Regions from separate parts of the Rhizobium sp. RHZ01 genome, predicted to be linked through region 1. Evidence: predicted binding sites of a transcription regulator. Region 1 holds the regulator's gene; each other region holds the start of a gene.
What was found. The regulator LexA, encoded in region 1, represses DNA repair genes until DNA is damaged. The targets are predictions, from matches to a motif close to TGTTCNNNNTGTGTTCNG.
Positions count from the first base shown of each region.

Region 2: a site for LexA is predicted at 7,447-7,464, ahead of uvrA (excinuclease ABC subunit UvrA). Genes of this name have one in related genera too.
Region 3: a site for LexA is predicted at 9,013-9,030, ahead of IB248_RS27370 (PA0069 family radical SAM protein). Genes of this name have one in related genera too.

Region 1 is NZ_JACUZZ010000037.1:42,516-52,745, forward strand. It holds gene IB248_RS27855 (pyruvate dehydrogenase complex E1 component subunit beta) at 1-638, opposite strand, end outside; gene pdhA (pyruvate dehydrogenase (acetyl-transferring) E1 component subunit alpha) at 656-1,702, opposite strand; gene IB248_RS27865 (septum formation initiator family protein) at 1,849-2,169, opposite strand; gene eno (phosphopyruvate hydratase) at 2,315-3,589, opposite strand; gene IB248_RS27875 (HAMP domain-containing methyl-accepting chemotaxis protein) at 4,005-5,849, shown strand; gene kdsA (3-deoxy-8-phosphooctulonate synthase) at 5,870-6,715, opposite strand; gene IB248_RS27885 (VOC family protein) at 6,712-7,596, opposite strand; gene lexA (transcriptional repressor LexA) at 7,796-8,512, shown strand; gene IB248_RS27895 (hypothetical protein) at 8,493-8,900, opposite strand; gene IB248_RS27900 (hypothetical protein) at 8,967-9,227, opposite strand; gene IB248_RS27905 (ComEC/Rec2 family competence protein) at 9,218-9,574, opposite strand.
Region 2 is NZ_JACUZZ010000033.1:50,300-60,529, forward strand. It holds gene glnA (type I glutamate--ammonia ligase) at 1-899, opposite strand, end outside; gene IB248_RS26595 (P-II family nitrogen regulator) at 957-1,295, opposite strand; gene IB248_RS26600 (bifunctional ADP-dependent NAD(P)H-hydrate dehydratase/NAD(P)H-hydrate epimerase) at 1,638-3,110, shown strand; gene IB248_RS26605 (DUF72 domain-containing protein) at 3,119-3,925, opposite strand; gene IB248_RS26610 (GNAT family N-acetyltransferase) at 3,941-4,405, opposite strand; gene uvrA (excinuclease ABC subunit UvrA) at 4,402-7,326, opposite strand; gene IB248_RS26620 (single-stranded DNA-binding protein) at 7,576-8,115, shown strand; gene IB248_RS26625 (MarC family protein) at 8,244-8,885, opposite strand; gene gyrA (DNA gyrase subunit A) at 9,112-10,230, shown strand, end outside.
Region 3 is NZ_JACUZZ010000036.1:969-11,198, reverse strand. It holds gene IB248_RS27420 (S49 family peptidase) at 1-848, opposite strand, end outside; gene IB248_RS27415 (Nramp family divalent metal transporter) at 1,019-2,359, shown strand; gene IB248_RS27410 (methyltransferase) at 2,356-3,132, opposite strand; gene IB248_RS27405 (DUF2007 domain-containing protein) at 3,140-3,367, opposite strand; gene IB248_RS27400 (polyprenyl synthetase family protein) at 3,476-4,492, shown strand; gene IB248_RS27395 (tetratricopeptide repeat protein) at 4,620-6,449, shown strand; gene IB248_RS27390 (4-(cytidine 5'-diphospho)-2-C-methyl-D-erythritol kinase) at 6,456-7,364, shown strand; gene moaB (molybdenum cofactor biosynthesis protein B) at 7,348-7,899, shown strand; gene IB248_RS27380 (hypothetical protein) at 7,932-8,249, opposite strand; gene IB248_RS27375 (glycosyl transferase) at 8,441-8,959, opposite strand; gene IB248_RS27370 (PA0069 family radical SAM protein) at 9,097-10,230, shown strand, end outside.

The DNA of each region.
Region 1 (10,230 bases):
ACGATCGGCTTCAGACCGGACATGGCAGCACCGACGCCGACGCCGGCAAAGCCGTGCTCGGTGATCGGGGTGTCGATGACGCGGCGGGCGCCGAATTCCTGCAGAAGACCCTGGGTGACCTTGTAGGCGCCCTGGTATTCGGCAACTTCTTCGCCCATGACGAAGACGCTGTCGTCGGCGCGCATTTCTTCGGCCATGGCATCGCGAAGCGCTTCGCGAACAGTCATGGAGACCATTTCCGTACCTGCCGGAATTTCCCGATCGTTCGGCACGGCAGCCTTCGGCTCCGCCGGAACCGGAGCAGCAGCGGCAGCAGGCTTTTCTTCCGCCTGCGGAGCGGCAGCGGCAGGTGCGGGCTGCGCGGCAGGTGCGGCAGAGATGTCGGACGCCGATTCACCGTCCTGAAGCAGGACCGCGATCTTGGCATTGACCTTCACATTTTCTGTGCCGGCCGGAACCAGGAGCTTGCCGATGACGCCTTCATCGACGGCTTCGACTTCCATCGTTGCCTTGTCGGTTTCGATTTCGGCGATCACGTCACCAGACTTGACGGTGTCGCCTTCCTGCTTGAGCCATTTGGAAAGCGTGCCTTCTTCCATCGTCGGAGAGAGGGCGGGCATGAGAATATCGATTGGCATGGGTCGTCCCTCCCCGATTAGAGCAGAATGTCAGTGTAGAGCTCGGATGCATCCGGCTCCGGATCGGACTGGGCGAAGTCGGCGCTGTCGGCAACGACATCGCGGACATCCTTGTCGATCGCCTTCAGATCGTCTTCCGAGGCCCAACCCTTCTCAAGGAGGCGCGCTCGCACCTGCTCGATCGGATCCTGCTCGGAGCGCATCTTCTGCACTTCTTCCTTCGTGCGGTACTTCGCCGGGTCGGACATCGAGTGACCGCGATAGCGGTAAGTCAGCATCTCGAGGATGATCGGACCCTTGCCGGAGCGGCAATGCTCGAGGGCTTCGTCGGCTGCGGCCTTTACGGCGCGGACATCCATGCCATCGACCTGGATGCCGGGGATGCCGAAGCCGGAGCCACGCAGGGAGTAGTTCGACTGCGCGGTCGCGCGGGCAGTCGAGGTGCCCATGGCGTAACGGTTGTTTTCGACGATGTAGATGATCGGGAGCTTCCAGAGAGCAGCCATGTTGAAGCTCTCGTAGACCTGGCCCTGGTTCGCAGCACCGTCACCGAAGTAAGCGACGGAAACGCTGTCGTTGCCGCGGTAGCGATTGGCGAAAGCGAGACCCGTTCCAAGCGAAACCTGGGCGCCGACGATGCCGTGACCGCCGTAAAAATGCTTCTCTTTCGAGAACATGTGCATCGAGCCGCCCTTGCCGCGCGAATAACCGCTACGGCGGCCGGTCAGTTCGGCCATGACGCCACGCGCGCTCATGCCGGTCGCCAGCATATGGCCGTGATCGCGATAGGCGGTGATAACCTGATCGCCTTCTTTCTGCGCCATCTGCATGCCGACGACGACAGCTTCCTGACCGATGTAAAGGTGACAGAAACCGCCAATGAAGCCCATGCCGTAGAGCTGCCCGGCCTTCTCTTCGAAGCGGCGGATCAGCAGCATTTCGCGGTAGGCCTTGAGCTCCTCGTCGCGCGTGAAATCAGCGACAGGACCACCATTCGAGGCCTTGTTTGCCGGCTTTGCGCTAGTTTTACGGCTGGAAACGGTCGCGGTTTTTCGCGGCGCCATTCAACCCTCCCTATGGGTTTGTCGGTTCTTTGGTGGCGCACACCATAGGGAAGAAATTTAGCCACAGCAATGCCATAAATGCATGGCTCGTATTCATCAGTAAATCACTGATAAATAACGCTTTATTTCGATTAACTGAATTTCGGTTAATTCGAATAGTGATTGAATATGACGATCTCGTCAGCGCGAGAAACATTAAGCTGAAGACGCGCTTTCTCGTCCAGCATGTCCTTGTCCATCGAACCGTCGCTCAGCAGCGCGACCTGCTTTTCAAGATGCTCGCGCTTGCCTTTCAGAACCGCCAACTCCCTTTCGCGCGCTATCCGCTGGCGCTCGAACCCCTCGGTTGCCCGCAGACCGTAATCACCATGAATGCAATGATAGCCGAAGTAGGAGAGAAACGCGACCGTCATCGCGGGAACCACGAAACGACCGATCTTTTTCTTCTTGTGATGCTTTGTCCACATAAACGCACGCTCGAACGCATTACCTCGATGCGCTGAAGTCTACCGGGCAGAGATTAACTGTCCGTTGACTATGAAAAATCAGGCACGAAAAAACCCGCGCCTTTCGTAGACGCGGGTCCAAGTCGCTCAATTCAGGCGCGATTGATCAGCCGCGGATGATCGAACGGCCGGCGTAGCGGGCCTGCGGGCCGAGGCCCTCTTCGATGCGGATCAGCTGGTTGTACTTGGCCAGGCGATCCGAGCGCGACAGCGAGCCGGTCTTGATCTGACCGCAGTTGGTGGCGACCGCCAGATCGGCAATCGTCGAATCTTCGGTTTCACCGGAACGGTGCGACATGACTGCGGTGTAGGCAGCCTTATGCGCAGTGTTGACGGCGTCGAGCGTTTCCGTCAGCGAGCCGATCTGGTTGACCTTGACGAGGATCGAGTTGGCAACGCCCATGCGGATACCATCACGCAGACGGGCCGAGTTGGTGACGAATAGATCGTCACCGACCAGCTGGACCTTCTTGCCGGCCAGATCCGTCAGTGCCTTCCAGCCGTCCCAATCGTCTTCAGCCATACCGTCTTCGATGGAGATGATCGGATACTGGGCGGCGAGCTGGGCAAGGTATTCAGCCATGGCACCCGATTCCAGCGTGCGGCCTTCGCCTTCGAGAACGTACTTGCCGTCCTTGAAGAATTCGGTCGCAGCGCAGTCGAGGCCGAGGTAGATGTCTTCGCCCGGCTTGTAGCCGGCTTTCTCGATCGACTTCATGATGAAGTCGAGGGCTTCAGGGGCGCTCTTCAGGCCCGGCGCGAAACCACCCTCATCGCCGACGTTGGTGTTGTGGCCCTGAGCCGACAGCTCCTTCTTGAGGACGTGGAATACTTCCGAGCCCATACGAACGGCTTCGCGGATGGAATCGGCACCGACCGGCAGGATCATGAACTCCTGGAAGTCGATCGGGTTGTCGGCATGCGCGCCACCGTTGATGATGTTCATCATCGGGACCGGCAGCAGGTGGGCGCTGGCGCCACCGACATAACGGTAGAGCGGCAGGCCGGCAGCCTGGGCAGCAGCCTTGGCAACCGCGAGCGATACGCCGAGGATGGCGTTGGCGCCGAGGCGCGACTTGTTCGGCGTGCCGTCCAGTTCGATCATGATGTTGTCGATCTGGATCTGGTTTTCGGCATCAATGCCGCCGATCGCGTCAAAGATTTCGGTGTTGGCGGCTTCGACAGCCTTTTCAACACCCTTGCCGAGATAGCGATTGCCACCATCGCGAACTTCAACAGCTTCGTGAGCACCGGTGGAAGCGCCCGACGGCACCGCCGCACGGCCCATGCTGCCGTCTTCGAGATAGACATCGACTTCGACGGTCGGATTGCCACGGCTGTCGAGAATCTCGCGGGCGATAATGTCGGTAATTGCAGTCATCGGTTCTTCCTGCTCGGTGGGTGATAACGTTGGAAGCCTGTTTAATCGAAGGCACACAAATTACAATGCCACACTGACGACAGATGGCATGCCACGGCCCTAACGGGTGAATATGTCAGGCCTTTGAAGCCACGCCCGGCCGTTGGTTAGAGACAACGCTTATCAACTTTCAAAACCTGAAGTTTTGGAAATATAAATTTTGACTTTCAAGCTGGTTGTAAATTTATCGACCAGTAACCAATCATATTTATAGTTAACGGCCGAAAGGAAATAACACCTTCTTCGGCAGGCGTTATTGCATGATGCGCTTCCTTATGTGGCCAAGCCGCCTGTCACGATCCATAGCTGCTGCTCGAAAATTTCCAATGGTTTCAGAAACGACGTCGTTCACTATTTACTATTTACGGGGCATAGGATGAAACTCAATATTGCACGAAGCCTTGCAATCTTCGCGGTGGTCGTCGCCGCCGGGCTCATTGCTTCGATCGGCATACAAAACTACGCCTTCAATAAGCTACGCGTGAACGGCGAGATGTACCGGCAAATCGTCTACGGCAAGGATCTCGTTGCCGATATTCTGCCGCCGCCCCTCTATGTCGTTGAATCCTACATGCTTGCACTCGAGGCGGTGCAGCGCCCGGAGGTCGCCGGAAAGAACATCGACCGCATTCAAAATGTCCTGAAGCCCGCCTATGAGGATCGCCGCAAGTATTGGCAGGCAACCGCGCTCAGCGCAGACCTCAAGGAAAAACTTCTGAACGACGTCTTCATCAAAGGCGATGCGTTCTGGAAGGTGATGCAGGACGAACTCGCGCCCGCCATCCTTAACCACGACTCTGCGGTCATCCCGACAGCCTTCGAGAAGCTTGCGACCAATTTTCATATCCACGAAACGGCGGTCAACGAGCTCGTTGATATGGCGAACGCCTTCCTGGCAAAGGCTGAAAAAGACGCGGCCGAACAGACAAGCATTCTCTCGGCGATCACGGTTGCATCTGCGGCGGTCTCGCTTTGCCTGCTTCTTGGCGGCCTCTACGCCTTCCGCCGGCGCGCCATCGTGCCACTTTCGGCGATGCGCGACTACATGGCGATCCTGGCGGGCGGCGACTATTCCAAGGAAGTCCCCTTCAGCCACCGTGTCGATGAAATTGGCGAAATGGCACGCGCCGTCACCGTGTTTCGCGAATCGGCGCAAGAACGGAACAAAATCCGCGAACACCAGGATGCGGAGCGCCAGGCCCAAGCCCAGCGCGATGCGGCGCTGGCCGCCTCCAATGCTGATGAGGATGCCGGCCGCGAACGCATCATCGTGAGCCTCAGCCGCGGCCTGGACCGTCTTTCCCGCGGCGACCTCACCGTCCAGCTCAACGAAGCGTTCGCGCCAGACTACGAGAGGCTACGCGAGCAGTTCAATTCGAGCGTCCGCACGCTTTCCGGCACAATGAGGGATATCGCGACGGCAACCACTACGGTCAGGACTGGCACTAGCGAAATCGCAACAAGCACGGATGATCTGGCCCGGCGAACGGAACATCAGGCCGCATCGCTGGAGCAGGCAGCCTCGGCGCTAGATCAGATCACGGTTACGGTCAAAAACTCGTCGGAACGCGCCCATGAAGCAAACGCGATGATGACGGTGACGAAGGAAAGCGCCAGCTATTCGGCAACTGTCGTGCACGAGGCCGTAGCTGCGATGGAGAAGATCGAAGCATCATCCGTGCAGATCGGCGAAATCATCAACGTCATCGACGAGATCGCCTTCCAGACCAACTTGCTCGCGCTCAATGCTGGTGTTGAGGCCGCTCGTGCCGGCGAGGCCGGAAAGGGTTTTGCCGTCGTGGCGCAAGAAGTGCGCGACCTCGCCGGCCGCTCTGCCAAGCTGGCGAAGGAAATCAAGCAGTTGGTCGAGACTTCGTCCAGTCAGGTGTCAACCGGCGTTGCCTTGGTGAACCGCACCGGCGAAGCCTTGAACAGTATCGATCAGCAGGTGCTGAAGGTGACGACGCTGATCGAGGCGATCGTGCGCTCTTCCTCTGAACAGACGACCGCGCTCGTCGAGGTCAATGCCGCCGTCAACACCATGGACAGCGTCACCCAACAAAACGCCGCGATGGCGGAGGAAACCAGCGCAGCCTGCCGCGAGCTTGGCAACGAGGCGCTACACCTCAATCACCTGCTCTCCCGCTTCGCTCTCGAAGGCACGGAGAGGACGGCAGGATCGGCATATCCCACAAAGACGAGGTTGGCGCTCGCCGGTTGACGGCGTGCACGTCCATCCATTTATCCCGCCTTGGCAATCGCATCGAAGGCCAGCAGCTTTTCGAGAAGCCGCGGCATATCCCGCAGATAGACCATGTTGGGACCATCCGAAGGCGCATTGTCAGGATCTTCGTGGGTTTCCACGAATACGCCAGCGACGCCGACGGCGACCGCCGCACGCGCGAGCGTCTCCACGAACTCGCGCTGCCCTCCGCTCGAACCGCCCTGCCCGCCCGGCTGCTGGACCGAATGCGTGGCGTCGAAGACCACGGGGGCGCCCATCGCCGCCATGATAGGCAGCGATCGCATGTCGGAGACCAGCGTATTGTAGCCGAAGGAAGCACCGCGTTCGCAAAGCAAGATGTTCGGATTTCCGCTCGAATTCAGCTTGTTGAGGACGTTCTTCATGTCCCAGGGCGCGAGGAACTGCCCCTTCTTGACGTTGATGACGCGGCCGGTCTTGGCGGCGGCAACGAGCAGGTCGGTCTGACGGCTGAGGAAAGCTGGGATCTGCAGGATGTCGACGACGGTGGACACCTCGGCACACTGCTCTTCGGTATGAATGTCGGTCAGGACAGGAAAGCCGTATTCCCTCTTGAGATCGGCGAACACTTCAAGCGCCGTTTCGAGGCCGATACCGCGCTGCGCTGACAGCGACGTCCGGTTCGCCTTGTCAAAGGAGGACTTGTAGACGAGGCCGAGACCAAGCTTGTCGCAGAGTTCCTTCAGCACACCGGCGACCATGAAGGCATGCTCGCGGCTCTCCATCTGACAAGGCCCGGCAATCAGCGACAGCTTGCCGGAATTCGAAAAGGTGACGCGGCCGGCGCCTTCGCCGACCACGACTTCGGAATTTGTCTGGCTCATCGTTTCTCCTCGAAGGCGAAGAGAGCGCCCTGTCCGGGCGCGGCCTTCACCAGAATTCGATTGTTCTTGCGCGTATAGGTCATCCCGTTAGCAGCCAATTGCGCTTCTGTCACGGCGAGATCGCCTACTTTGAAAACGATGGCAACACCACGCAGACCGCGATCGTCGGAAGGCGCAGGGATGTCGAAGTAGGCGTCCAGTCCATCCGGGGAGAGAACACTCACTCTGGCATTCGGAGTTGTCACACTCACACCGAAGGCCTCATTGGTCGTTCCCAAGCTGTGGGCGGCGGCGCGCAGGAATGGTCCAAACGCCTTGGGGTCGGGTGCCCCAAGCACGATCTCTGCGATCCCAACCACCCCATTTGCATGCACTTGCAGGGCTTTCCGGTCGGCTGGCAGCGGGTTGACACGTTGGCATGTGAAGAAAAAGAAATCTGGAGCGCGCAGGTCAACTGCAAAGGCGAGCTTAAATGCAGCCGTCACCTCCGAGCCATCGGGCATCTTCATCGGCCGCTCGAACTGCAGCATCTCGCCGCCATTGATCTTTTCGGACAGAAACCGGGCATGGTCGCGATCGGCATCCGCCGTCGCAAAGACCACGGCAGACAGCCCATCGTCTCCACATCGGAATCGAAAGGCACGGTCCCGCGCGGTGAAGACATTGCCTTTCTGCGCCGAAGCTTCATGCAGTTCGGCATTGGCGACCCCGAGAGGCTCCAGATAAGTTTCGTCGGCGAAGAATATGCAGGCATTCTCGGTCCCAAACGGGTGCCGGGCGTCGGGCGCGACGGTGAATCCCAGCTTTCCGAGACGCTCGCGCGAGAGCCTGATATTTGGAACCGGCAGCACGATGTGGTCCAGCGGATGTGCTTCGCTCATGGCAACTTCTCCGGAATTTGCGAAGATGTGCGCCGGGCAACAGGACAATGCAACCCCCTTCTACGCTTTCGGTCAAATGAGACGCAAAAACTCAGCAAGTTGCAGGCAAGATTTACGAAAATTTAGGTACTTGCGGAACACATATGGAACATATAGTGTCTGTTCTGGCTTTGTTTCACGACTCTGGGGTTCAACTTCGATGCTGACGCGCAAGCAACAGGAGCTTCTTCTCTTCATTCACGAGCGAATGAAGGAGTCCGGTGTCCCCCCTTCTTTTGATGAAATGAAGGATGCCTTGGACCTCGCGTCGAAGTCAGGCATCCACCGCCTGATTACCGCGCTGGAGGAACGGGGCTTCATTCGCCGACTGCCGAATCGAGCCCGCGCTCTGGAAGTCATCAAACTGCCCGAGGCATATAACCCGAGCCTGCAGCCCCGCCGCGGTTTTTCGCCGAGCGTTATCGAAGGCAGCCTCGGCAAACCACAGCCAGTTGTGGCGCCGAAGCCAGCGCCGCAGGCTGACAACGGCGGTCCTGCCTCTGTACCGGTCATGGGACGGATTGCTGCCGGCGTACCGATTTCGGCAATTCAGAACAATACCCATGACATCACGGTTCCCGCGGACATGCTTGGCCCAGGCGAGCACTATGCGCTTGAGGTCAAGGGCGACTCGATGATCGAGGCCGGCATCTTTGATGGCGACACGGTAATCATCCGCAACGGCAGCACCGCCAATGCCGGCGACATCGTTGTTGCGCTTGTCGATGATGAGGAAGCGACGCTCAAGCGCTTCCGCCGGAAAGGCGCCTCCATCGCACTTGAGGCGGCAAACCCGGCTTACGAGACGCGCATTTTCGGGCCTGACCGTGTCAAGGTCCAGGGCAAGCTTGTCGGCCTCATTCGCCGCTATCATTGAAGGCAAGCGGCTCGCCGTCAAAGGTGCCGCTTCGCCAATTATACGCCCGATGGCGGATCCAAGGGCGGTCGGGCCTCGTATAGGCCGTCGTGACGACGGGGCTACCTTGATCGTCGATCCTTACCTCAGCGGCACCAAAGCGACGCAAGGTTTCGCCGGTGAACAAAAGTGCGCCCGACCGGCACCCCGTCGTGCGGAGGCGAGCGGGTGTCACGACGATATCGGCCGTATCGCAGGCAGCGCCGAAGTAAGCGGGATTTTCGACGATCGTCACGACGTAGCCGCTATCGTGCGTGGCTGTGCACCGGGCGCCTTTCAGGCATACAAATCGGTTCTCAGCGCTCGTCGCAGCCTGACGTAACGCATCGCGGGCATTGCGCAATTCCACGGCAGATAACCTCTCCGATCTGCCTTGACTGTCCCGCCGCCTGATAGCGTTGACACCCTCCAACAATTACGTTGGTTGATCTAGCTCCGCGGCGAGCGCCATTCGCCATTGGTCGAAAATGAAGTCAGGCGGATGCGGCCGGTTCGGTGCAAGGACTTGTCCTCTCACAATCGCGACGAGATTGCCGTCTTCGGCAATGACCATGTCGGGCGGCGGCTCGCTCGGCGCAACCACAACAAGCACTGTTGCCAGCGCCGCAATGCCAGCGCCGAGGTAGCGGATCTTGGTGCGCAGAAGGGCAAGTAAGAGGAACCCTGCTACCGCCACAGGAAAATACCAACCCGGCAATCTGCCGATATCGATATTGCCGCCCAGGTCGAGACCATCTGGGCAATGGCGATCACGATGTCGAGCCCGAAACCGGCAATTTTCCATGGAATGACGTCGAGGCCAAAAGGTGTCAGCAGCATAGCGAGCATGCCCATCGGCATCACCACGAAAGAGACCACCGGCATGGCCATGAGATTTGCCGGCAGACCATAAGCGCTGAGCCGGTGGAAGTGCTCGACGGCGAAAAGCGCGGTCGAGAAGCCGCCGATCATCGCGGTCAGCAGGATGCCACCAAAGAAGCATATGATGAAAACGACGGGCGTTACTGCGGCGACCTGCAGCAAGGGATGTTCGTGCGGCGGCCTTCTTGACCAGATCGCGTAAACCGGCGACGAGGGCAAGCGTCGCCGCAAACGACATCCGGAGCTCGGCCGGGGGCACTTCCAAGCACGAACCAGAGGATCGCGCCCGCCCCAGCGAAGACGGACGAAACCAGGAAGAACCGCCCATGCTCTATCTCCGTTGCCACGGCGAGACGAAGCCACACGGTACAACGATCCGACGCAGTCCTTATCCGTGTCGGCCACGGCACGAAGGATTGCGTCTGGAAAGTTAGCGGAGGTTCCGCAGGAACTCGTGGCACGAGAAAAGAAGGCTGTGGCGCGCGCCCAAACGCGTCCGCGCCGGGTGTGGCTTCCCTCACCTCCAATGGCCTCAACCCCGGCATGCATTGCGCCCAAAAACAGCCGCCCGTACAACCAGAATGAAAGCTAACGGGCTTCCAAGCAAGAATAATCGATTGAAATCTGAAGGAAAATCGGAAGCCGGAAAAGCTAAGGATAATCATCAGCTTCTGCTATGCGCAGGGGTCATCGCAGAAGTGCCCAAAAGTTGATACTGCGATGCACAAAATGGCGTCACGGTAACTTGGCATTAGGCGCGCGATCATATAGCAATCATCGACGACGCTTAACCCTATGGCGCTTTTATGGCGCCAACC
Region 2 (10,230 bases), on a different contig from region 1:
CCGATGTAGTAGAGGCAGGTTTCGGACAGGCCTGCGTATTCGTCGCCGGCGAAGGTCGGCTTGCCGCCCTTCCAGATCGACTGGTGCACGTGCATGCCCGAGCCGTTGTCGCCGAAGATCGGCTTCGGCATGAAGGTTGCCGTCTTGCCGTAAGCGTTGGCGACCTGGTGCACGACGTACTTGTAGATCTGCATCTTGTCGGCGTTGCGGACGAGCGTGTCGAACTTGATGCCGAGCTCGTGCTGGGCAGCCGCCACTTCGTGGTGGTGCTTTTCGACGACCACGCCCATTTCCGACAGAACCGTCAGCATTTCCGAACGCATGTCCTGGCAGCTGTCGATCGGCGGAACCGGGAAATAGCCGCCCTTGACACGCGGACGGTGGCCGAGGTTGCCGGTTTCATATTCGGTGTCGTCGTTGGACGGCAGTTCCGTGGAATCGAGCTTGAAGCCGGTGTTGTAGGGATCTGCCTTGTAGCGGACGTCGTCGAAGACGAAGAATTCAGCTTCTGGACCAACGAAGACCGTGTCGCCGATGCCGGATGCCTTGAGGTAGGCTTCAGCCTTCTTGGCGGTGCCGCGCGGATCGCGATTGTAGGCTTCGCCGGAGACCGGATCGAGAATATCGCACAGAATGACCATGGTGGACTGCGCGAAGAACGGGTCCATGTGAACCGTTTCGGGGTCTGGCATCAACACCATGTCGGATTCGTTAATGGCCTTCCAGCCGACGATCGAAGAGCCGTCGAACATGACGCCGTCAGCGAACATGTCCTCGTCGACACAGACCACATCCATCGTGAGGTGCTGCAGCTTGCCCTTCGGGTCGGTGAAGCGAAGGTCTACGAACTTGACGTCGTTTTCCTTGATTTGCTTAAGAATTTCGCTTGCGGTCGCCATTAAATAGTTCCTTTATTTGAGATGACGATACTTTGGTTCACCCGAAGGCGATAAAGATTAGATGGCATCGATGCCGGTTTCGCCGGTACGGATGCGGATAACCTCTTCGACGTTGGAGACGAAAATCTTGCCGTCGCCGATGCGGCCGGTCTGGGCGGCCTTGCGGATCGCGTCAATGACGGCCTCCGCGTTTTCGTCCGCGAGGACAACCTCCACCTTCACCTTCGGCAGGAAATCGACGACATACTCCGCGCCCCGGTAGAGTTCCGTATGGCCTTTCTGGCGACCGAAGCCCTTCGCTTCCGTAACTGTAATACCCTGCAGGCCAACTTCCTGAAGGGCTTCCTTCACTTCGTCGAGCTTGAAGGGCTTGATGATCGCTTCGATCTTTTTCATGAGAAAATGACTCTCCGCTTCTCCCGTTAATGGCAGGCTCAGACCTGCTTTCCGTCATGATGCAGTTATCGTGCCAGTTGGGAAGCGGATTTTTCAGAAATTGACGCAGATCAGGCGCAGGAACCCATAATCGGGCAGATTTTCACTGGTTTTGGGCTGAAATTCTTCGACAATCGACATGCAATCGGCAAATCCGGCTCATTTTTCGGAATATTCCCCCGCGCTAATAGTCGATGACAAAACTCGCCATTCGCCTAACCTTTGTGCGTTTGCACATTTTTCGATCTTTTCGCCGATCATTCGACAGGTTGTTATTTAGGCGATTTCTGTTTGAATGCGGCGATGACCGCGGGAATCTCCAATCTACTCCTCACGCCGGAAGAAATGACAGCAGTCGATACGGCAGCCGCCGCGTCCGGCATCGATAGCTATGCCCTTATGCAACGAGCAGGTGCCGCCGTCGCCGCCAGTTTGTTGCGTGATTTTCCCGCGGTTCTTCGCGCCGTCGTTCTTTGTGGTCCGGGCAACAACGGCGGCGACGGCTATGTTGCCGCATGCTTGCTAGCTGATAGCGGCGTTGCCGTCGTCGTATTCCAGATGGGCGAACCGGAGAAGCTCAACGGCGATGCCGCCCGGGCCAGGGACAGTTTTCCGAACGCAGTACAGCCGCTTGAGACGTATCAGCCACGGAATGGCGACGTAATCATCGATGCCTTGTTCGGTGCTGGCCTTGCCCGCGATGTTCCGAAGAGCGTCGCTGACGTGATTGAGCGAGTGAAGCAGGCGCAGGTGCCGGTAATTGCCGTCGACCTGCCATCGGGCGTGGACGGTCGTACGGGAACCGTCCGAGGGGCGGCCTTTACGGCCGTTCGGACCGTTACTTTCATGACGCGGAAACCCGGCCATCTCCTGATGCCCGGGCGCGAACTGTGCGGCGAACTGGAAGTCTTCGACATTGGCATACCCGCCCGTATCGTTCGCGCCGAGAAAAAACTGCAAATCGCCGAGAACCAGCCGGAATGTTGGCGCCAGGTGCTGCCTTCAAGCGGACTGGAAACACATAAATACAAACGCGGTCACCTCGTCGTCTTCTCCGGCGAAACAGGCAAGACCGGCGCCGCCCGAATGTCGGCGATGGCGGGGCTGAAGGCCGGGGCAGGACTCGTGACAATCGCCGCGCCGGGAGATGCAGTCGCAGAGAATGCGGCGCACCTTACGGCGATCATGCTGCATCCGATCGAAGAGGAGGCCGCGCTCGGCAACTGGCTGCACGACGAGCGGCTGCAGACGTTCGTTCTCGGCCCAGGCTTCGGAGTCGGCGACAAGGCGCGGCGCTTCGTCGCCGCACTTTCCGACCGCCATCTCGTGCTCGACGCAGACGGGCTTTCGTCGTTTAAGGATGCCCCGGATGAACTATTTTCACAGTTCTCCGGCGAGCCGCGGCTGGTGCTAACGCCACATGAGGGGGAGTTCGGCCGGCTGTTTCCCGATATCGCCGCTGACACAGCCATGGGAAAGGTCGAAAAAGCGCAGGCTGCCGCGGCACGGGCGAATGCCGCCATCGTCTACAAGGGCGCCGATACCGTCATCGCCTCGCCTGACGGCAGAGCCTGCATCAACACCAACGCACCGGTTTGGCTCGCAACCGCCGGCTCCGGCGATGTTCTCGCAGGCGTCATTGGAGCGCTGATGGCCCAGGGCGTTCCTGCGTTCGAGGCGGCCGCGGCCGGCGTCTACATGCATGGAGAGGCCGGCATGCGCGCTGGCAAAGGACTGACCGCGGAAGAGCTGGCGACTGAGGTTCGTCCGCTCTGACGACAAGCCTATCGCAACACCGCTTCCTGTAGCGCCATCGCCCCAAAGGGCGCATTGACCTTGCCTTCATGGATCATGAAGGCAAAGACATCCCGCGGTTCGGTTGCAACCTTGCGATCGCCATCGATGAGAGGCAGATCGCCGGGTACCTTGCCATCCGCCCAGGTTTCGAGGCGCGTAGCCCAGTCTTTCAAGTCGCCCGGCGAGTAGCAGGTCCTGATATCGTCCGAACCTTTCTGAAGGCGCGCATAGACGAAGTCGGCAGTTACATCCGCGATCATCGGGTAATCGAAGTGTTCCGCGCAGACAGGCGCAACGCCGTATTTCGAAAGCAACGCCACGAATTCCGGCACCTTGAACGAGTCATGGCGTACCTCGACGACGTGCTTCAGAGGCAAGCCATCCTGCTTGTTCGGCAGCAGCTTGAGGAAGGCTTCGAAATCATCCGGATCGAACTTCTTCGTCGGGGCGAACTGCCAGAGGATTGGGCCCAGGTGGGGGCCGAGCTCCGTCAGGCCCTGAGTGAGAAAGCGCTCCATCGACTCGCCAGCCTCCGCGAGCACACGACGATTGGTGACAAAACGGCTGGCCTTGAGCGAAAAGATGAAGCCCTCAGGCACATCCGCGGCCCATTTGGCGAAGGTTTCCGGCTTCTGCGAACTGTAATAGGTGCCGTTGATCTCAATGACCTTTAGCTTGCGGCTTGCATAGTTCAGTTCGTCCTTCTGCTTCAGATCCCCAGGGTAGAAGTGGTCCCGCCATGCCTCGAAGGTCCAGCCGCCGATGCCGACGCGAATGTTGCCGGATTTCGTCATTCCTTCCTCCTCTGATTATCTCAGTCCGCCGACTTGCTTTGCCATATCGACAATCACCCATCCTGGCCTATGCCGATTCTCGCGGCGACCCGTTTCCTGAAAGCCAAACGCCCGGTAGAGCGCAATATTCCGTTCCATGCGAGCATTCGTGTAGAGACGAACTTCCGGAAGCCCCCATTCCCGCGCCGTCTCTTCCACCCATCTCAGAATGGCAAGGCCGTACTGGGCGCCCTGAAATTTCGGGGAGACAGCAATGCTGAAGAGCATCACATGGTCTGGGTGCCGTTCAACGACGGCCAGGCCGGCAAGCTCTCCTTGCACCTCCCGCAACCAGACCTCACCGCGACCGATGCGCGGTGTGTAGTCTTCGGTAACGGGAATCGGCGGGCGGCCAAGGAGAAGCGGGTATGGAGCATAGGCTTCGGCGGTCAGCGCCTCGACCGCCTGCAGGTCATCGAGCGACGCCGCTCTCAGCATCACTCGGCTGCCACAACAGTTTTTCGTGTGGGACGCCGCTCAAGCAGCTCCTTCAGGAACTGCCCGGTATAGGACCGCTTCTCCTTGACGATCGCTTCCGGCGTGCCGACGGCGACGATCTCCCCGCCGCCATCGCCACCTTCCGGACCGAAATCGAGAATCCAGTCCGCCGTCTTGATGACTTCGAGATTGTGCTCGATGACGACGACCGAATTCCCCTGGTTGACCAGCTCCTGCAGCATCTCCAGGAGCTTGGCGACGTCGTGGAAATGCAGGCCGGTCGTAGGCTCGTCGAGGATGTAGAGGGTGCGGCCCGTCGATCGCTTCGACAGTTCCTTTGCCAGCTTGACGCGCTGCGCCTCGCCACCGGACAGCGTATTCGCCTGCTGTCCGACCTTGATGTAGCCGAGGCCGACATCCTTCAGGGCCTGCAACTTGTCGCGCACAGCCGGGACGGCAGCGAAGAAATCGACGCCTTCCTCGACGGTCATGTCGAGCACGTCGGCAATCGACTTGTGCTTGAACGTAACGTCGAGCGTCTCCCTGTTGTAGCGCTTGCCATGGCAGACGTCGCAGGTGACGTACACATCAGGCAGGAAGTGCATCTCGATCTTAATGACGCCGTCGCCTTGGCAGGCTTCGCAGCGTCCGCCCTTGACGTTGAACGAGAAGCGTCCCGGTTGGTAGCCGCGCGCCTTCGCTTCCGGCAGACCGGCAAACCAGTCACGGATCGGGGTAAACGCGCCCGTGTAGGTCGCTGGGTTGGAACGCGGCGTGCGGCCGATCGGCGACTGGTCGATATCGATGACCTTGTCGATGTGTTCGAAGCCGTCGATGCGATCGTGATCAGCCGGGATTTCGCGGGCGCCCATGACGCGCCGGGCAGCCGATTTATACAGCGTCTCGATCAGGAACGTGGACTTACCGCCCCCTGATACGCCAGTGACCGCCGTAAAGACGCCGAGCGGGATGGAGGCGGTGACATTCTTCAGATTGTTGCCGCGGGCGCCGACGACCTTGATTTCCTTGCCCTTCTTGGGCTTACGGCGCTCGTCGGGAACCGGAACGCCGAGTTCACCGGACAGATATTTGCCGGTCAGCGACTTAGGGTTCGCCATGATCTCCTGTGGCGTGCCATGGGCGATCACCTGGCCACCATGAATGCCGGCGGCGGGACCGATGTCGACGACATCGTCGGCGGTCAAGATCGCGTCCTCGTCATGCTCGACCACGATCACGGTGTTGCCGATATCGCGAAGGTGCTTCAGCGTATCAAGCAGCCGGGCGTTGTCGCGCTGATGCAAACCGATCGATGGCTCGTCGAGGACATACAATACGCCGGTCAAGCCGGAACCGATCTGCGACGCCAACCGGATGCGCTGGCTCTCGCCGCCCGACAAGGTGCCGGAGTTTCGCGACAGGCTGAGATAATCCAGGCCTACGTCATTGAGGAAGCGCAGGCGGTCGCGGATCTCCTTGAGAATGCGAACGGCAATCTCGTTCTGCTTGGCGCTCAGCGACTGCGGCAGGACCTCGAACCAGTCTCGGGCGACGCGGATCGACATGTCGGTCACCTGGCCGATATGCAGCGTATTGATCTTGACGGCAAGCGCCTCCGGCTTCAGGCGGAAACCGCCACAAGACGGGCAGGGGGCTGCCGACATATAGCGCTCGATTTCCTCTCGCGCCCAGGCGGAATCCGTCTCCTTCCAGCGACGCTCGAGATTGGTGATGATGCCCTCGAAATTCTTGTGCGTGGTATAGGACCGCGCGCCATCGGCATAGTGGAACTCGATCTTTTCGTCGGTACCATTCAGGATGACATCCTTCGCCTGGTCCGAAAGATCGTTCCAACGGGCGCCGAGCTTGAAGCCATAGTGCTTACCGAGAGCTTCGAGCGTCTGATTGTAATAGGGAGAGGTCGACTTCGCCCACGGCGCAATGGCGCCATCGCGCAGCGTGCGCTCAGGCTCCGGCACGATCAGGTTGGCGTCGATCTTCTGCTGCGCTCCGAGACCGTCGCAGGTCGGGCAGGCGCCGGCTGGATTGTTGAAGGAAAAAAGCCGCGGCTCGATCTCGGGAATGGTGAAGCCCGATACCGGGCAGGCGAACTTCTCGGAGAAGAGAACGCGTTCATGCGTTTCGTTAAGCGACTTGTTGGCGGAGCCGCCGGCGGCAGTTTCTTCCGGCGGCAGCGGCTTGTCGGCGAATTCCGCAACGGCGAGGCCATCGGCGAGCTTGAGCGAAGTCTCGAAGCTGTCGGCAAGGCGCGACGCCATATCCGGCCGCACCACAATACGGTCGACCACGACGTCGATATCGTGCTTGTACTTCTTGTCCAGGGCTGGCACGTCGGCGATCTCGTAGAATTGGCCGTCGACCTTGACGCGCTGGAAACCCTTTTTCATCAGGTCTGCCAGTTCCTTCTTGTACTCCCCCTTACGCCCGCGCACGAGCGGGGCGAGAATATAGAGACGCGTGCCTTCTGCGAATTCCAGCACGCGATCGACCATCTGGCTGACCGTCTGGCTCTCGATCGGCAGCCCGGTCGCGGGCGAATAGGGTACGCCGACGCGGGCAAAGAGCAGACGCATGTAGTCATAGATCTCGGTCACCGTACCGACCGTCGAGCGTGGGTTGCGCGAGGTCGTCTTTTGCTCGATCGAAATCGCTGGCGACAGGCCGTCGATCTGATCGACGTCAGGCTTCTGCATCATTTCAAGGAACTGGCGCGCATAGGCCGAAAGGCTTTCGACATAGCGTCGCTGTCCTTCGGCATAGATCGTGTCAAAGGCAAGCGACGACTTGCCGGATCCCGAAAGGCCGGTCATGACGATGAGTTTGTTTCGCGGCAGATCGAGATCGATGCCCTTCAAATTGTGCTCGCGCGCGCCGCGGATGGAAATCGTCTTCAGTTCGCTCATCGTCTTCTGCTTCTGTGCTGGAACAAGCCCCTTATTTAGTGATGCCGGCTGGCGAGTCGAGGCTGAATGTCCGTCTGCGGCAAGGTTTTCGATTCGGTTGACAGGATCATAGGGATAAACTAGAACAAATAAAGAACAAAATTCCTTGTGGATGAACCGGCGATGGACACCCATCGCCGGCGCTCTATGGTTTAAAGTGCACCGATTGTTTCAAGCGCCGCCGGGCAGGGCGGCAGGTAAGGTGAAAGTATGGCTGGCAGCGTAAACAAGGTAATTCTGATCGGGAACGTGGGCGCTGACCCCGAAATCCGGCGGACCCAGGATGGCCGGCCGATCGCCAACCTTCGCATCGCGACGTCCGAGACCTGGCGTGATCGCACCTCCGGCGAACGCCGCGAAAAGACGGAATGGCATACGGTCGTAGTCTTCAACGAAGGCCTCTGCAAGGTCGTCGAGCAGTATGTGAAGAAGGGCGCCAAGCTCTACATCGAAGGCGCGCTGCAGACGCGTAAGTGGCAAGACCAGAACGGCCAGGACCGCTATTCGACGGAAGTCGTTCTGCAGGGCTTCGGCTCGACGCTGACGATGCTGGACGGTCGCGGCGAGGGTGGCGGCGCAAGCTCCGGCTTCGGCGGTGGTCGCGGCAGTAATGCCGGCGGCAACGATTTCGGTGGCGGCGGTGGCTACGGCGACGATTACGGCGCGCCGTCGCAATCATCTGGCCGCAGCAGCGGTGGCGGCGGCGGTGGAAACTTCTCGCGCGATCTCGACGACGATATCCCGTTTTGATCGCAGAGTATTCGTGGCATAAGTTGGACGGCGCGCCGCAAGGTGCGCCGTCTGCTTTTCAATCTCCGGGATTGGACGTCCCCCGAGCTTGCCGCGATGGAAGCCGTGCAGGTAACCGGCTTTTTGACCTAGCCGGCTGGCGTCGTGATGAGGGTAGATCTCAAACCGTCGACGACGAACTGCGTGGCAAGCGCCGCCAGGATGACACCGAGAAGGCGTGTCAGAATTGCGCGCCCCGTTACGCCGAGGAAGCGATCAAGTCTCTCGGCGATGAGCAGCGAGAGAAACAGCAGCAGCAGGCTCAATGCGATGACAATGATCAATTGCGCCCGCTCGAGCGAAGCCTGCATCGATCCGGCAATTAGGATCGTCGCCGAAATGGCACCGGGACCGGCGATCAGAGGGATCGCCAACGGAAAGACCGAGATATTATGGATATGATCGACGGTGATTGCGGCTGTGCTCGTCTTCTCCTTACGGTCCTGCCGCTTCTCGAATACCATTTCAAAGGCGATCCAGAACAACAGAAGACCACCGGCAATGCGGAAGGCGCCGATCGAGATTCCGAGCACCCCGAGCACGCTGGCCCCGAACAGGGCGAAAGCGGCAAGAATGACAAAGGCGATGATCGAGCCGCGCAGTGCCACCTGTTTTCGCTGGCTGCGGCTCATGCCGGTCGTGAGCCCGAGAAAGAGTGGAGCAAGACCAGGCGGGTCGATCGTGACAAGCAGCGTCGTGAAGGCGTTGATCAGTTGGTCGACGCTTGCCATTGTCTCTCCGTGAGCCCATATAAACACTTGGTTTTTGCGCGATTGTGATGCGGAGAGACCATTTTGGCAAATGGTGTTATTAGGGCGGTGCAAATAACCGTCCCAGAGGCTCCCATTGCCCTCATAAGACCGCAAAAGTCTGTTCAAAACCCGTGCCAAAATTAGCGTAGGAACAGGCTTTCCGCTATAAATCTTCAAGTGATTCTAGAAGAGATCGTGATCTGTTTTGACTGAGCAAACACCCCCCGGCGGCGGGAAGCTCCCGCCAGGCATCGAGCCCATCTCCATCATGGAGGAAATGCAGCGGTCGTATCTCGATTACGCCATGAGCGTTATCGTCAGCCGCGCCCTGCCTGATGTCCGCGACGGCCTGAAGCCCGTGCACCGGCGCATCCTTTACGGCATGTCCGAACTCGGCATCGACTGGAACAAGAAATACGTCAAATGCGCCCGCGTTACCGGGGATGTGATGGGTAAATACCATCCGCACGGCAACGCAGCGATCTACGACGCGCTAGCGCGTATGGCGCAGGACTGGTCGCTCCGCCTTCCGCTGATCGACGGCCAGGGCAACTTCGGCTCCGTCGACGGCGATCCGCCGGCGGCCGAACGCTACACAGAGTGCCGCCTGCAGAAGGCCGCGCATTCGCTGCTCGACGATCTCGACAAGGAAACGGTCGACTTCCGCGATAACTATGACGGCACGCTGTCCGAGCCCGTCGTTGTTCCCGCAAAGTTCCCGAACCTCCTAGTGAACGGGGCAGGCGGCATCGCCGTGGGTATGGCGACGAATATTCCGCCGCACAATCTGTCCGAAGTCATCGACGGCTGCATTGCGCTGATCGACAACCCGGCGATCGAACTGCCTGACATCATGCAGATTATTCCAGGTCCGGACTTCCCGACCGGCGCCAAGATCCTTGGTCGCGCCGGCATTCGCTCGGCCTACGAGACCGGTCGCGGCTCGGTGATCATGCGCGGCGTTGCCACCATCGAGCCGATGCGTGGCGATCGCGAACAGATCATCATCACCGAGATCCCGTATCAGGTGAACAAGTCGACGATGATCGAGAAGATGGCCGAACTGGTGCGCGACAAGCGTATCGAAGGGATCTCCGACCTACGCGATGAATCCGACCGTCAGGGCTATCGCGTCGTCGTCGAGTTGAAGCGCGATGCGAATGCCGATGTCATCCTGAACCAGCTCTACCGCTACACGCCGCTGCAAACCTCCTTTGGCTGCAACATGGTGGCGCTGAACGGCGGCAAGCCGGAACAGCTGACGCTACTCGATATGTTGCGCGCCTTCGTTTCCTTCCGTGAGGAAGTCGTTAGCCGGAGAACG
Region 3 (10,230 bases), on a different contig from region 1:
CGGCTCCACAATGCCTTCTCCTCGGCGGCCTCGATAAGTCCGGTCGCAAGGCCAGCTCCGGCGCCTTCCAAGTTGGCTGACGATATACCCGGAATGCGCCTTCCGAAAAGGCCGCGCGCGGGCATCACCAGCTCGAGCTTGGTCTTCGCCCCATAGCGACGCTTCAGCTCCTGCCGCATGTCGCCGAGCCCGTCGATGAGGCCGAGTTCGAGACCACGCGTGCCGGTCCAGAAAAGTCCGGAGAAGACCACTTCGTCGCTCTTCAGCTTTCCGGCGCGGCGTTCACGAACCATGGAGATGAAGACCTGATGAATCTCCAGCTGCAGGGTCTTCAGGTATTCGATGTCCTTTTCCTTCTCGGGCTGGAACGGATCAAGGATTACCTTGTTTTCCCCCGCCGTGTAGACGCGACGCTCTACGCCGATCTTCTTTAAGAGTTCGGGAAAGCCGAAGCCGCCGGAGACGACACCGATCGAGCCGACGATGGAGGTGGGGTCGGCAATAATTTCGTCGCCAGCAAGAGCGATCATGTAACCGCCGGATGCCGCAACATCCTCGACGAAGACGAGAACCTTCTTCTGCTTTTCACGCGCAAGATCGCGAATGCGCGCGAAGACGAGCCGCGACTGGACCGGGGAGCCGCCGGGTGAATTAAGCGAGATGGCGACCGCCGGCGCATCCTTGAAGCTGAAAGCCTTTTCGAGGACCTGTGAAGTTGCGGCGAGATTGAGGGTCGGCCGGAACTGGCTTCCGCCGCTCATGATCGGACCGTGAAGTCGAACGACGGGGATGACCACGCCTTCCTTGCGGAACCGCTTCGGAAGCAACCTCTTCAAAAATCCGGCCATTTTCCATCCTTTGCGACAAGATCAGCGAACGTCTTCCATGTATGCAACGGCGCGGCAAACGCAATGGCCGGCGCAGAAAACATCTGCCAGTTCAGAATTCTTGTTGCGAATGACTTGCATTATCATTCTAATCAGACATACTGGCCGCATTGATAGTAGGCGGACACTGCATGGACATCGTAAATCCGAACGCAAAGACCGGCTGGCGACACGAGCGCGAAGAGGCATCGCTTTCCGATGTCTACCGTTCCGTCCAGACGCACAAGCATGGCACACGTTGGCGCCGGATCGCTGCGTTCCTCGGACCCGGCTACATGGTGGCCGTCGGCTATATGGACCCCGGCAACTGGGCAACCTCGCTCGCCGGTGGATCGAAGTTCGGCTATGCGCTGCTGACCGTTGCTCTGCTGTCCAACCTGATGGCGATCGTTTTGCAGTCGCTCTGTGCGCGCCTTGCCATCGGTTCCGGTCGCGACCTCGCCCAGGCCTGCCGCGACGCCTTCCCGAAATATGTTTCCGTGCCGCTTTGGGCCTTTGCCGAAGTCGCCATCATCGCCACCGACATTGCCGAAGTGATCGGCACGGCGATCGGCCTCAATCTGCTTTTCGGAATCCCACTCGAGCTCGGTGTGCTTATCACGTCGCTCGACGTATTCCTCATTCTCTATCTGCAGAAGATCGGCTTCCGCTGGGTGGAAGCCTTCGTGATCGCTCTGCTCGGTATCATTGCGGTGTGCTTCGGGGTGCAAATCTTCCTTGCCGATCCGGAATGGGGCGCCGTGATCCGGGGCTTCTTCCCGACGACCGAGATCGTCTCCAACCCCGAGATGCTCTACCTCGCGCTCGGCATTCTCGGCGCCACGGTGATGCCGCACAATCTCTATCTGCATTCCGGCATCGTCCAGACCCGCGCTTACGGCCATTCGGTGCCGGAGAAGCGCGAGGCGCTGACCTACGCCACGATCGACTCGACCATAGCGTTGTGCTTTGCGCTGCTGATCAACGCATCGATCCTGATCCTTGCAGCAGCCGCCTTCCACGCCAACGGCAAGACGGATGTCGTGGAACTGGGCGAAGCATCTGCGCTGCTCTCGCCGCTGCTCGGCCTGGCAATCGCGCCAACGCTCTTCGGCATCGCCTTGCTCTGCTGCGGCCTGAATTCGACGGTGACGGCAACCCTTGCCGGCCAGATCGTCATGGAAGGCTTCTTGAAGATCCGGCTTCAGCCATGGGTTCGCCGCCTCATCACCCGCGCGATCGCCATCATTCCGGCCGCCTTCGTCACGATCTGGTATGGCGACCAAGGGACGGCGGAACTGCTGATCCTGACGCAGGTCGTGCTCAGCCTCCAGCTCTCCTTCGCCGTCTTCCCGCTGGTGATGTTTACCGCCAGCAAGGCGAAGATGGGTGCGCTGGTCGCCCCGCGCTGGCTGAGCGCCATCGCCTATGTGATCGCGGTCCTGATTGCCGGCCTGAACGTCAAGCTGCTGTTTGACTTCGTGACCGGCTAGCGCCTGGGATAGGCCGCCCGGCCATTGTTGAGATCGTCCACGAAGGGGGAGAATTTATGCGTCCCCTCCTCGTGCATGATGAGTGGCGCGCGCAGCGAAAGCCGCGCGCGCGATCCTTTTATCGCCGTGACGAGGATGCGCACGGCGTTCTCGCCTTCGCGCGGATGGATTGCGGTCACCTCGATGCCGCCGAAACGGCGTCCGCAGGCATCGATGATTTCGGCGATCGATTCCGGCTTCGCAATCAAGGACAATTGTCCGCCGGGGATCATGATCGCCCCGGCCGTCCGCACCCAGCTTGCGAACAGTCCGTCCGTCATCGCATGCGCCTCCGCCTTCAAGGCATCGGGCGTCCGGCGATCGCCTGCATCGTTGAACGGCGGGTTCATGATGACATGATGGAAGCTCTCATCGACAAGACCGGCTTCGTTTCGCGCCTTCGCCCTTAGCGTCACATCCGCCTCGACGACTGAAACGCGGCCGGCCACATGCGCATTGTCAGGCAGGAGGATGCTGCGGCGCGCATAGTCAGCCATCTCGCCCGAGCGCTCGAAGAGCACGACTTCCGCGGCCGGCAGCCGTGACGCGACGGCCAAGCCTGCAGCACCCGCGCCGGCACCGAGATCGGCAACCTTGATCGGACGATCGTCGGCAACGAGCGCTGCGAGCAGCATTGCATCCATGCCCGAGCGATGCCCCCTGCCCTTCGGCTGCACCACATGGAACAGCCCCCGGTGAAAGGCATCTATGGTCTCGGCAACATCTTCCGTCATCAAAAGCTCACTTCGGCATCCGCAGTTCGTCGCCGAGCCCGGCATCCACGAGAATGCGGCGCGCCCGATCCGCCTCGTCATCATCGACGAGAAGCCGGCGCGGCAGCATGCCGAGTGACCCTTCCAGAATGCTCATGCCCTGATCGGCGATGAAGCAGTGAATCCCCGCATCCTTCAGCAGACTCTCCGCAAAGGAGAGCAGTACGGGATCATTGGCGCGAATAAGTTCATGCATTTGCGGGAAAATCCCTTTCAAATTTGCGCGACGCGACAATTCACCCCTTGCCGCGCCAATCGCCCCTTTCTATTGTCGAACCCAATAATTTAACAGGAGTCCGGGTCGTTGGGCGTGGTCATACCGCTTGAAGAAAGCAAAAACAAACTGGCATCCGTCAAGCCGCTGGTCGATTTGACCAAGGCGGACATGCAACGGGTCAACCAGCTTATTCTCTCCAAGGCCGGTTCCGACGTCCAGATGATTCCTGAGGTGGCCAACCATCTCATCTCGTCCGGCGGCAAGCGTCTGCGCCCGATGCTGACTTTGGCCTCGGCTGCGCTGTTCGGCTACAAGGGCGAAAACCACATCAAGCTTGCGACATCGGTCGAGTTCATGCACACCGCGACGCTGCTGCATGACGATGTGGTCGACGAGAGCGACCTTCGCCGCGGCAAGTCCACGGCTCGCATGATCTGGGGCAACCAGGCCAGCGTGCTCGTCGGAGACTTCCTGCTCGGCCAGGCGTTCCGCATGATGGTCGAGGTCGGCTCGCTCGAAGCGCTCGACGTGCTCTCCTCGGCTGCCTGCGTGATCGCGGAAGGCGAAGTGCTGCAGCTCTCCGTCGCCAAGAACATGGAAACAACTGAGGACGACTACCTCGCCGTCATCCGCGCGAAGACGGCGGCATTGTTTGCCGCGGCTGCCGAAGTCGGCCCGATCGTCGCCGATGCCGGCAAATCCGGCCGCAACGCGCTGAAGTCCTACGGCATGAACCTCGGGCTGGCCTTCCAGCTGGTCGACGACGCGCTGGATTACGGCGGAAAGGCAGCCGATCTCGGCAAGAATGTCGGCGACGACTTCCGCGAGGGCAAGATCACGCTGCCTGTGATCCTGGCCTATCGCCGCGGCACCGAGGAAGAACGCGCCTTCTGGCGTCAGGCCATTGAAGGCGGCGAAAGCAGCGACCAGCATCTCGAAAAGGCACTTGGCCTGATTACCAAGTACGGCACGCTGAACGATACCATCGCCCGGGCGGTTCACTACGGCACGATCGCACGCGATGCGCTTGCGCCCCTTCCCGACACGGCATGGAAATCGGCCCTGATGGAAGTCATCGACTTTTGCATCGAGCGCGTCAATTAATCGACGGTCACTGATCGCGGGCTGATTTTATTGCAGGACCGCTTCAAAAAAGCCATCCTGTTGTGAGTCAGTCATTTCAACTGATTTGCAGTCGGACGAGGCCGGCTGCCACAAGAGAGGTTTTCTAATGCGGCAAAAACTTGCCATCCGTCTTCTTTCGAGCGCAGCCATGGCAGCGGTCATATCGCTGGCAGCGCTCGGCGGCGTGAATGCCGAAGAGACGGCCAAGAAGGACGATGCCGCGACAGTGATCTTCGATCCGGATAGCGTCACGAGCTTCTCCGGTGCGTTTTTGGCTGCCCGGACCGCCGATGTCGATCACGATTACGAGACGGCGATCGAACTCTACAAGAAGGCGCTGCAGATCGAGCCGGGAAATCCGGAAATCCGCCAGCGCCTGATGATCTCGCTGCTTTTGAACGGCGACATCCAGGACGGCGTGAAATACGCCAACGACCTGAAGGGTGATCCGACCGTCGAGCGCATCACGACCATCGTGCGCAGCATGGATGCCATTCGCCGTGGCGAATACAAGACGGCTGAATCCCTTCTGAAATATACCGGACCGAACGATCTCGACCGGATGATGAACGATCTGCTCGCCGCTTGGGCCCGCGTCGGCGCCGGCCGTGGCAAGGAAGCCCTCACCACGATCCAGAAGATGAAGGGACCGGATTGGGTCGGCATCTTCAAGTCATACAATGCCGGCGCGATCGCGATCGTGAACGGCGACATCAGGGCCGCTCGCCAGAACCTCAACGACGCCGTGCTCGACAAGGACGGCGGCGCGACCGCTCCTGATACCTTCATGCGCGCCGTCATCGCTCTTGCCCGGCTCGAAGCCTCACAGGGCAACAAGCAGAAGGCGCTCGACGCAATTTCCGTCGGCGACAACCTGCTGCCCAACTACGCGCCGCTCAAAGCGCTGCGCCAGAGCATCGAAAAGGGCGAGAAGCAGGAGCAGCAGATCCAGACGGCCAAGCAGGGTGCTGCCGGCGTGCTCTTCTCCATCGGTGGCGCGCTGAACCGCGACGGCGCCGAGGATATTGTTTCGCTCTACCTGCAGACCGCCAAGACGCTGGATCCCGATAGCGCCGATACGCTCGTCATGCTCGGTGGCATTGCCGAGAAACAGGAGCAGATGGACCGCGCCATCGCGCTCTACCAGCAGGTACCCGAGAACTCGCCGATGCGCCGCATCTCCGAGCTTCAGCTCGGCCTTGCACTTGCACAGGGCGGTAAGGTGGATGAGGCACGCAAGCACCTTCAGAACCTGATTGCCTCCGATCCGAACGACGTTCGCAGCTACCTCGCCTATGGCAGCGTGCTGTCGGACGTGAAGGATTACGCCGCGATGGCCGAAAACTACGACAAGGCTGTCGAAGTTATCGGCCCACTGCCGGGCAAGGGCGCGTGGACTGTCTTCTTCCAGCGTGGCATTGCCTATGAGCGCCTGAAGAAATGGGACCAGGCCGAGCCGAATTTCCGCAAGGCGCTGGAGCTCAACCCGGATCAGCCGCAGGTTCTAAACTACCTTGGCTACTCGTGGATCGACATGAACCGGAACCTCGACGAGGGGCTGGCTATGATCAAGAAGGCGGTCGACCTGCGTCCCGACGATGGCTACATCATCGACTCTCTCGGCTGGGCCTATTTCCGGCTGAACCGCTTCGCCGAAGCGGTTGAGGAGTTGGAGAAGGCTGCGCAGATCAAGGCCGGCGACGCGACGATCAACGACCATCTGGGCGATGCCTATTGGCGCGTCGGACGCAAGCTCGAAGCCGTCTACCAGTGGAACCGCGCGCTCGGCTCCGACCCTGAGGCATCCGAGATCCCGAAGATCAAGGACAAGATCGCCAACGGCCTGCCGCAGGATACAGACAACTCCAAGGCTGCGGACAAGAAACAGCCTGACCCGGCGCCGATCCAACCGAAGCCTACCGATAAGAAGTCCTGATCGGCGATGCCAGAGGCGAGTATGGGCGATGACGTGACGGTCATCGAGGACGCTCCGGCAAAAATCAATCTGGCCCTGCATGTGACGGGCCAGAGATCCGATGGCTACCATCGGCTCGACATGCTCGTGACCTTCACCAAACATGGTGACCGGCTGGGCTTTGCGCTGGCGGATAAAGATGAATTCGTGATCTCCGGGCGTTTTGCCGAGGCGCTTGACGACAGCCGCGACGACAACCTCGTCCTGAAGGCTCGGGACTTTATGCGCGAGGCGATCGCTCGCGAGGGCGGCTCCGCTCCCGCCGTCCGCATCCATCTCCAAAAGAACCTGCCGATTGCCTCCGGTATCGGCGGCGGCTCGGCCGACGCGGCGGCTACGCTTCGCGGTCTGATGCGGCTCTGGAATGTCTCGCTTCTGAACGCGACCATCGAGGCAATCGCCATTCGACTTGGCGCCGACGTGCCTATGTGCCTGGCGAGCAGACCGCTGATCGCCAGGGGCATTGGCGAGCAAATCGTGCCTGTCGACGACATGCCGGCCTTTGCCATGGTGCTGGCAAACCCGTTGAAAGGCGTATCAACGCCCGAGGTTTTCCGAAGGCTGACGAACAAGGCCAATCCGCCGCTCGACATGACGCCGCGTTTCAACTGGGTCGAGGCGATACGCGCTACGCGCAATGACCTTGAGCCGGTCGCTCGCGACCTGCTGCCCGAAATTGCCGAGATCTCGACGATGCTCAAGAAGCAGGGCGCATCTTTCGTTCGCATGTCTGGTTCCGGTGCGACCTGCTACGGTATCTTCCCTACGCTTGCGGCGGCGGAAGACGCCGCCGCCGCGCTTCACAGCGAACGGCCGGACTGGTATTTCGAAGCCACGGAAACGACTGCGGGAGGTCATGATGCCGGGTTTGGATGAAACGCGTCCCTTCATTCCTGTCGGCATTGCCGTGCTGACGGTCTCGGATACACGCACGCTTGCCGATGACCGCTCCGGCGATACGCTGGCCGCCAGAATCAAGGAGGCGGGGCACCGGCTGGTCGACCGCGCGATCGTCCCCGATGATCGGCAGGCGATCGCTTCCCGCGTGAAGGCGTGGACCGAACGCGACGATATCGACGTCGTCATCACCACGGGGGGAACCGGCTTTACCGGCCGCGACGTCACCCCGGAAGCTCTGGAGCCGCTCTTCGAGAAGAGGATGGATGGCTTTTCGGAAGTGTTCCACCGTATCTCCTACGACAAGATCGGCACCTCGACGATCCAGTCCCGCGCCACGGCGGGCGTTGCCAACGCGACCTTCATCTTCGCGCTGCCGGGCTCGCCTGGCGCCTGCAAGGACGCCTGGGACGGCATATTGAAATCCCAGTTCGACTACCGCCACATGCCCTGCAATTTCGTGGAGATCATGCCGCGCCTCGATGAGCACCTGAAGCGCGGCGCCGGCAAGTAACGGACTGCTTCGGCAGGCGACCGTCTGCCGCTCTATGCCCCTATGCCCGGCAGAGCAGGCATCGTATCCCAGCTATCACCCGACAGCAGGATGCAGCTTACGCCGTGAACATCCGTGATGAGCAGCGTCCACGTGCCGCTCTGCGCGGCGTAGACCTCAAGCATGGCGTTCTGGTTGATCAGCCCGACCGCCGTCAGTCTCTCGGCAAAATTCTTGTCGAGGAAATTGACGACCTCGGATCGGCCTGCGCAACTGCGCATCATCTGCGATGCTGCCGAATGCGGATGCGCGATCATCGATGTCGTCAATATGACGGCCGCTATCAGGCCGCGGATCATATTGCGTTTCATGACGCACCTCCTTTTGCCGGAAACCGGCAGAAGAGGAGACTTCCGCTGACCTGTTCTGCCGCCTGCCGGCATTCCATGGTCGACCGTCACGAAGCGAGGCGCTCGGGCGGCGCCATGATGGAATTATAGCGCAAAATTGTATCGGGCGCCAATTATCGCATGGGCGGCACGTGCAGCAGCGCCCTACCCTACTATCGCGCCGCGCGCGCGACCCAGGATGGAATCAGCTCGCTGCTGAGCTTGCGCAGCTTTTGCCCCTTCGCGAATTCCGCGAGACGCATTCCGCTTCTTGCGGCAGTGATCGCCTGCGTCTTCGAAAGGAGAAGCCCAAGCTCCAGCGGCGACGAAGCACGACCGATACGCTGCAGGAAAGGCCGCCGGTATCCACGCGACGCGGTGAACCGCGCCGGCAGCTTGTTGAGGGCCATATACTCAGCAATCTCATCGATCCAGCCGGTCTGCGGTCGCGCCCCCGGTTCCACGAAAAGGAGCCAATCGCCTCGCGCCGAATGCACTATATCCTTGATATCCCATTGTGAATGAAAGCGGCAGCCGGCGGCGTCGGCCACCCTCGACGTTCCATCCCGCGAGTCGTGGTCCAGCACCACGACGTCGCTGACGAGCCCCTCCACTGCGCCTGCAACCAACACCGATAACGTCTGCGCCAGTTCCGGTTCCTGATCCTGGCATTCCAGTACAACTGTCAACATTGCCTATTCATAGAGCGCCGCACAAAACTTTGCCAGCGACACTTTCCTCATTTTGTTCTTGCATTGTTCTCTTTTTGCCGATAGGAATTTAATCATCAAAACGGATGGAAGCAAAGCTTCCGCCAGCGGAGAATCCGATGAATGAGCAGTCCCTTGCAGGGCAGGCCGCATTCGCGCCTGCCCATACGGCAGATATTGCCGATACGATGATCGTATCTGCCGGCCTGCGGATCGATGTCGACCGCCGCCGTGGGCGTGCGGCCGGGCTTAATCCGAGCGGGCGCTTTGAGCCTCTGCGTCGGGAAGCGTTCGACGATGGCTGGCAGAACCTTGAGGATCTGCCGCCGTTCAAGACCGACGTGCAGATCGAGAAGCCGCGAACGGTCATCACCCGCAACGAGTCGCCGGACATTCCCTTCGACCGCTCGATCAATCCCTATCGCGGCTGCGAGCATGGCTGCATTTACTGCTTCGCGCGGCCGACGCATGCCTATATGGGCCTTTCGGCCGGTCTGGACTTCGAAGCCAAGCTGTTTGCCAAGCCGGATGCGGCGAAACTCCTGGAGCGAGAATTGGCGAAGCCTGGTTACAAGCCGCGGGTGATCGCGATCGGCACCAACACCGATCCCTACCAGCCGATCGAAAAGGAATGGCGCATTATGCGGCAGATCCTTGAGGTGCTCGAAAAGGCGAACCATCCGGTTTCGATCGTAACCAAGTCGGCAATGATCCTGCGCGACCTCGACATTCTCTCGGCGATGGCGGAGAGAAACATTGTCCGCGTTTCACTGTCGGTGACGACGCTCGACCGAAAGCTGGCGCGGACTATGGAGCCCCGCGCCTCGACGCCGACGCGCCGGCTGGAGGCCATCCGCGCACTCTCCGACGCAGGCATCCAGACATCGGTCCTGGCTGCCCCGATGATTCCGGCGCTCAACGACCATGAGCTTGAGCGAATTCTGGATGCGGCGCACGCGGCGGGTGCCACCGAGGCGGGTTATGTCATCCTGCGTCTCCCGCTCGAGGTGTCGCCGCTGTTTCGCGACTGGCTGCTGCAGAACTATCCCGACCGCTATCGTCACGTCATGTCGCTGGTCCGCTCGATGCGCGGCGGAAAGGATTACGATGCTGAGTTCGGCAAGCGAATGAAGGGCGCCGGACCCTATGCCTGGCAGATTGCGCGCCGTTTCGAAATGGCGACGAAACGGCTGGGCATGACCCGGCGCAGCATGCGGCTGCGGGACGACCTGTTCGTTCCGCCCGATGGCAGC